2 regions of the Kineococcus endophyticus genome follow, and region 1 is predicted to be linked to the other one. Evidence: riboswitches for the same ligand, from Rfam matches in the RefSeq annotation. Region 1 holds a riboswitch; the other holds the start of a gene.
What was found. A riboswitch is a leader RNA that binds a small molecule or an ion and turns the genes downstream of it on or off. The one in region 1 is predicted to bind glycine.
Positions count from the first base shown of each region.

Region 2: it holds a riboswitch for glycine, as region 1 does, so the genes downstream of both, gcvP (aminomethyl-transferring glycine dehydrogenase) here and gcvT (glycine cleavage system aminomethyltransferase GcvT) in region 1, are expected to answer to the same signal.

Region 1 is NZ_JBFNQN010000002.1:105,975-109,373, reverse strand. Features, by position in the region: gene AB1207_RS02790 (methyl-accepting chemotaxis protein) at 1-1,108, opposite strand, end outside; glycine riboswitch at 1,237-1,328, shown strand; glycine riboswitch at 1,330-1,433, shown strand; gene gcvT (glycine cleavage system aminomethyltransferase GcvT) at 1,471-2,598, shown strand; gene AB1207_RS02780 (L-serine ammonia-lyase) at 2,629-3,399, shown strand, end outside.
Region 2 is NZ_JBFNQN010000017.1:57,522-60,920, reverse strand. Features, by position in the region: gene gcvP (aminomethyl-transferring glycine dehydrogenase) at 1-2,000, opposite strand, end outside; glycine riboswitch at 2,080-2,176, opposite strand; gene AB1207_RS21645 (ParA family protein) at 2,279-3,061, shown strand; gene AB1207_RS21640 (SMI1/KNR4 family protein) at 3,183-3,399, shown strand, end outside.

The sequences.
Region 1 (3,399 bases):
CGATCCGGTAGCTGCCGGGCTCGTCGGCGGCGGCGGGCAGCGTCAGGTCCAGCACCGTGGTCTGCAGCCGGCCCACGAGGCGCTTGACCTCCGACACCGCGAGGTGGCTGCGCGAGGCGGCCGTCGAGGTCGCCGCGGCGCGTTCGTGGACGACGGCCACCGACGACGCGATCGACACGGCCTGGCGGGCCACCTCGGACGTGGAGGCGTTGAGGTCGTGCGTGGTGACGTTCTGCTCCACCACCGCCGAGGCGATGGTGTGCTGGTACTCGCTGATGGAGTCGATGAGGCCGCGCACCACGCGGATGGCCTCGATCGCCGAGGCCGTGTCGCCCTGGATCTGCGCGACGGTCGCGCCGATCTCCTCGGTCGCGCGGGCCGTCTGCTGCGCGAGCTCCTTGACCTCGCCGGCCACGACGGCGAACCCCTTGCCGGTCTCGCCGGCGCGGGCGGCCTCGATGGTGGCGTTGAGGGCCAGCAGGTTGGTCTGGTCGGCGATGGCGGTGATCGTCTTGACGACGTCGCCGACGCGGGCGCTGGACTCCTCCAGCGCCGAGATCGTCGTCTCCGCCGACGTCACGGCCTGCACGCCGTGGCCGGCGGTCTCGACGGCCTGGTTGGCGCTGCGGGAGATCTCCGCGATGGCGGCCTGCATCTGCTCACCGGCCGCGGCCATCGTCGAGACCTTCGCCGACACCTCGTCGCTGGCGGCGGCGATGCGGGCCGCCGAGTCGGTCGTGTCCCGGGCGCCGTCGGCGATGGTGCGTCCGGCGACGTCCATCTCCGCGCCCGCGATGCCCAGCAGGTCGACCGACCCGGTGAGCGGACGGACCCGCTCGCCGAGGGCCGCGAGTGCGGCCCGCAGCTCGGGGTCCGCCCCCTGCGACCCCGTGAGGTCCCCGGACCGCAGGCGGGCCGCGTCCCGGCGCGCGGCGTCCTCGGCCTCCCGCTCGGACCGGCCGGCGCGTGCCCCGAGCGCGGCCGTCCCGCCCGCCGCGAGGGCGGCGAGGGCGGCGGTGGCCAGACCCGGCAGGTCGGTCGCGGCGGCCGCCGCGACGGCCAGGCAGCCGGACGCTCCGGCGATCGTGACGGGGAGCACTCGGGACACGGGGGGCCTTCCGCAAGGGGTGCGGGTGAGACGTTCCACCGTCCTCATCGGCAGGGTCCGTGTCCCGTAGAAGCCCTGCCGGGCGTCGCGTGTGCCACGCTGTCCGGGACAACTGAACACTCGGCCGCTCCGCCCCGGCGGGAGAGCTCCGCCGTCCGCGGCGGGCACCGAAGGAGCAACCACCCCGGAACCTCTCAGGTCCACGTACCGCCACGGGCAGGCCGCTCTGGAAAGCAGGACCGCTCCGGTCCTCACCGACGGGGAAAGCCGTTGTCGCGCAGTGCGTGACGGTGAAGCTCTCAGGTCCCACGACAGAGGGGGTCAGCTCGACCGCGACGTGCGGTCGTGACGAGAGGAGCCCCGTGAGCACCAGCACCACCCCGGTCACCACCCCTGCCGTGAGCCCGCTGGCCCAGGCGCACGCCGAGCTGGGCGCGTCGTTCACCGACTTCGCCGGCTGGTCGATGCCGCTGCGCTACGCCTCCGACCTCGCCGAGCACAAGGCCGTGCGCACGAGCGCCGGGCTCTTCGACCTCTCGCACATGGGCGAGATCCGCGTCACCGGACCCGAGGCCGGCCGCGCCCTGGACGCCGCCCTCGTCGGGCGCCCCTCGGCGATGGCCGTCGGGCGGGCGGCCTACGGGATGGTCGTCGACCACGAGGGTGGGATCGTCGACGACCTCGTCACCTACCGCCTGGGCGAGGAGGAGTTCCTCGTCGTGGCCAACGCCGCGAACGTCGAACCCGTCGTCGTCGCCCTGGCCGACCGCGCCCGCCCGTTCGACGCCCACGTCGCCGACGAGACGGCCCGCTGGGGCTTGGTCGCCGTGCAGGGGCCCGCCTCCGTCGCCATCGTGACCCCCCTGCTGGAGTCCGGGCCGGACCTCGCGACGCTGCGCTACTACCGCTCGGTCACCGCGGTGCTGGCCGGGGTCGAGGTCCTGCTGGCCCGCACCGGGTACACCGGTGAGGACGGCTTCGAGGTGTTCGTCCCCGTCGAGCGCACGCGCGAGGTGTGGGACGCCCTGCTCGCCGCCACCCGCGAGCACGGCGGGGTCCCCGCGGGCTTGGCCTGCCGCGACACCCTCCGCCTCGAGGCCGGGATGCCGCTCTACGGGCACGAGCTGAGCCAGGACACGACCCCCTTCGCCGCCGGGCTGGGCCGCGTCGTCGTCCTCGACAAGGAGCCCGGGGCCGTGGGGCTGGAGGCCCTGCAGCGGCTGGCGCAGGAACCGCCCACGCGCGTCCTCGTGGGGCTGCGCGGCGAGGGTCGCCGGGCCCCCCGCGCCGGGTACGCCGTCGTGTCCGGGGGCGAGGCGGTCGGTGAGGTCACGAGCGGGGCGCTCTCCCCGACGCTGGGCCACCCCGTGGCGATGGCGTACGTCGACGCGGCGCTGGCGGAGCCGGGCACGCGCCTCGGCGTGGACGTCCGCGGGACCGAGCTGCCGGTCGAGGTCGTGGCCCTGCCCTTCTACCGCCGGGAGCGCTGAGCCGTGAGCACCCCGCTGTCCGTCTTCGACATGTTCTCCATCGGCATCGGCCCGTCGAGCTCGCACACCGTCGGGCCGATGCGGGCGGCGCTCGCCTTCGCCGAGGACGTGCAGGCCGCCGGGGACCTGAGTCGCGTGGCGTCGGTGACCGTGGACCTGCACGGGTCCCTGGGCGCCACCGGCCGCGGCCACGGCAGCGACCGGGCCGTCGTCCTGGGGCTGCTGGGGGAGCGTCCCGAACTCGTCGACCCCGACGCCGTCGAGGCGCGGCTGGACGCGGTCGCCCGAGAGCGCGAACTCCCGCTGCTCGGTGTCCACCGCGTGCCGTTCGACCCGGACGCCGACGTCCGGCTCCTGGTCCAGTCGCTGCCGGCCCACCCCAACGGGATGGTCTTCACCGCGCGCGACGCCGCCGGTGACGTCGTCGCCGAGCGGACGTCGTACTCCGTCGGCGGGGGTTTCGTCCGGAACCACCCGCTCGAACCCGACGCCCCCGTGGTGGGGACGGGGGAGGGGTTGCCGCACGCGTTCCGCACGGGCGAGGAACTCCTCGAGCACTGCCGCAGCACGGGCCTCGGCGTCGCGGACCTGGTGCGCCGCAACGAGGAGAGCCTGCGCCCGGGCGACGAGGTGGACGCGGGGCTGCTGCGCATCTTCGCGGCGATGGCGGCCTGCGTGGACCACGGCCTCGTCACCGACGGCGTCCTGCCCGGAGGTCTCGGCGTCCGCCGTCGCGCGCCGCGCCTGCACACCCAACTGCTCGCCGAGGAGGGGAACTCCTCCGACGACGCCCTGCACGCG
Region 2 (3,399 bases), on a different contig from region 1:
ATGGACTCCTCGTAGACCCCGTGGGTGGACGGGTAGGTGACCATGAGCGCGGCGAGGTCTCCGGCGTGCTGGGAGACCTTGGCGCGCAGGTCGTCGAGGTCGACGTTGCCGGCCTCGTCGCACGCGACGACGACGACCTTCAGCCCGGCCATGACGGCGCTGGCGGCGTTCGTGCCGTGCGCGGAACTGGGGATGAGGCAGATCGTGCGCTCGCCCTGCCCCTGCGCCACGTGGTAGGCGCGGATCGCGAGGAGACCGGCGAACTCCCCCTGCGAACCGGCGTTGGGCTGCAACGAGACGGCGTCGTACCCGGTGACCTCGGCGAGCCACCGCTCGAGGTCGGCGACGAGTTCGGCGGTGCCCGCGAGCTGGTCGGCCGGGGCGTAGGGGTGCAGGTCGGCGAACTCCGGCCAGGAGATGGGTTCGAGCTCGGTCGTCGCGTTGAGCTTCATCGTGCACGAGCCCAGCGGGATCGCCCCGCGGTCCAGGGCGTAGTCGGCGTCGGACAGCCGGCTGAGGTAGCGCAGCATCGCCGTCTCGGACCGGTGCTGGGAGAACACCGGGTGGGTGAGGAACTCCGACGTGCGGCGCAGGGACTCGGGCAGGGCGGGTTCGGCGGCCACCTCGGAGGGGTCCAGGCCGAACCCGCGCAGGGCGGCCGCCACGTGCGCGTCCGACGTCGTCTCGTCGACGGTCATCCCGACGTGGTCGGCGTCGACGCGGCGCAGGTTCACGCCCGCCGCCAGGGCGGCGGCCACCACCTCGTCCGCGCGACCGGGCACCCGGGCCAGGACGGTGTCGAAGAACTCGTCGTGCACGACCTCGACGCCACCCTCGCGCAACTGCTGCGCGAGCGCGGACGCGCGGCGGGCCACCTGCAGCCCGATGGCACGCAGACCCTCGGGGCCGTGCCAGACGGCGTAGCAGCCGGCCATGACGGCCAGGAGCACCTGCGCGGTGCAGATGTTGGACGTCGCCTTGTCGCGGCGGATGTGCTGCTCGCGGGTCTGCAGGGCCAGGCGGTAGGCCTTGTTCCCGTCCGCGTCCACCGAGACGCCCACGAGCCGGCCCGGCAGCGAGCGCTCCAGGCCCTTGCGCACGGCCATGTACGCGGCGTGCGGACCGCCGGCGCCCATCGGGACGCCGAACCGCTGGCTGGACCCGACGGCCACGTCGACGCCGAACTCGGCCGGCGGGACGAGGACGGTGAGGGCGAGCAGGTCGGCCGCGGCGACGGTGACGGCGCCCTTGGCCTTCGCGTCGGCGACGACGGCCGCCAGGTCGCGCACCCGGCCCGACGTCCCCGGGTACTGCACGAGCAGCCCGAAGACGTCCCCCACCCCGGCGAGCGGGTCGGGGGCGTCGAGGTCGACGACGGCCAGCTCGAGCCCGAGCGGGACGGCGCGCGTGCGCAGGACCGCGAGGGTCTGCGGCAGCACGTCGGCGTCGACCGCGAAGACCGCGCCCCGGGGTGCCTTGGACGTGCGCCGCGCCAGCGTCATGGCCTCGGCGGCGGCGGTGCCCTCGTCCAGGAGCGAGGCGTTCGCGATGTCGAGGCCCGTGAGGTCGGTGACCGCGGTCTGGAAGTTCAGCAGGGCCTCCAGCCGGCCCTGGGAGATCTCCGGCTGGTACGGCGTGTAGGCGGTGTACCAGGCCGGGTCCTCGAGGACGTTGCGCCTCACCACGGCCGGCGTGCGGGTGCCGTGGTACCCCAGGCCGATGAGGGAGGGGACGACGCGGTTGCGGCCGGCGAGGGCGCGCAGCGCGGCCGTCACCGACGTCTCGTCGAGGGCCTCGGGCAGGTCCAGGACGCCGTCGCGGATGCCCGCGGGGACGGCGCGGCCGACGAGCTCGTCGAGGGAGGACAGCCCGACCACGTCGAGCATGCGGGCCACGGCGACGGCGTCGGGGCCGATGTGCCGGGCACTGAACGGCAGGGCGGCGGGTTCGGGCGTGAACGGGGGCAGTTCGCGGTCGACGGGCACGGACGGCGAGGTCATGGACGCTCCGGAGGTCTGGCGTTGCGCGGACGGACCTCCCCGTCTGTCACACGCCGCGGACGGCACGTTCCAGAGCGGCCTGCCCCACGTGGTCCTTCCGCCTGAGAGGTTCCGGGGATGTTGCCCCTTCGGCGCCCCGGCCCGGATCGGGTCGGAGTCTCTCCCACACGGGGTGAACGGCCGCCGTCAGTCTACGGGGTCGCGCGCCGAGGTCCCCGTCGGCGGGCACGCGGGGCGTCGAGCCGGGTCCGTGGGCCCGACGGCGCTAGGTTGTGCGCGTGATCACCCTCGCCGTCTGCAGTGCCAAGGGCGGTGTCGGCAAGACCTCCGTCGTGCTGGGTCTCGCGTCGGCCGCCCTGGCCCGCGGCACCAGCACCCTGGTGGTGGACCTGGACCCGCAGGCCGACGCGACGTCGGGGCTGGACGTGACGGCCCAGCGCGCGCACGACGTCGCCGCCGTCCTGACCTCCCCCAAGCGGCGCGTCGCCGAGGACGCCGTCGCGCCGAGCGGCTGGGTCGACGACCACCCCGGGCTGCTCGACGTCGTCAGCGGGTCCGCCGACTCGGCCCGGCGCGACACCCCCGACGCCGACGAGGAGGAGCTCAAGGCGCTGCGCCGCGCACTGCGCAAGCTGGACGACCACGACCTGGCCATCCTCGACACACCCCCCTCCCTCAACGGCCTGACCCGCTCGGCGTGGCGCGCCGCGGACGCGGTGCTCGTCGTCTCGGACGCCAGCCGGTTCTCGGTCGCCGCCGTCGACCGGACGCTGCGCGAGGTGCGGTCGTTGCGGTCCGGCCCGAGCGTCGTGGGCATCGTCGTCAACCGGTTCACGCAGCGGTCCGGCGAACAGCGGTTCCGGTTCGAGGAACTGCGCGGCCTGTTCGGTGACCTGGTCCTCGACCCGCTGCCCGACCGGGTGTCCGTCCCGCAGTCCCAGGGCGCCGGGGTCCCCCTGCACGCGCTGAAGACGCGGACGGCGAGAACGCTTGCGGCTCAGTTCGACTCGCTGCTCGACCGGGTCCTGGAGACGGCGAGGGGAACCGCAGGGAGTTTCTAGACGTCACAACGTGCAGGAAGGTTGCGCTGCGCCTACCGTCAATCGACGGGTCGTGCGCACAATGGTCCTGTTGGTGCCGCCCCCGCTCTCCCCGCGCCCGCCGCGGGTCCAAGGAGGTCTCGTGACGTCGTCCAACATCCCCCTCACCGGGTCCCCGCGCGCTGAAGCCCCCGCGCGCGTCGTCCGCCCCGCGCGGGCCGCCGCACCGCCGACGACCGGCCGTCGCGCCCTCCCGGTCGACCCCGAGGCCGACCGCATCAGCGCTCTGGTGCAACGCCTCCGCTCGCACTGGACGCGCTCGGGCGCCGACATCGCCACGCGGCTGCGCCCGGGCGTGG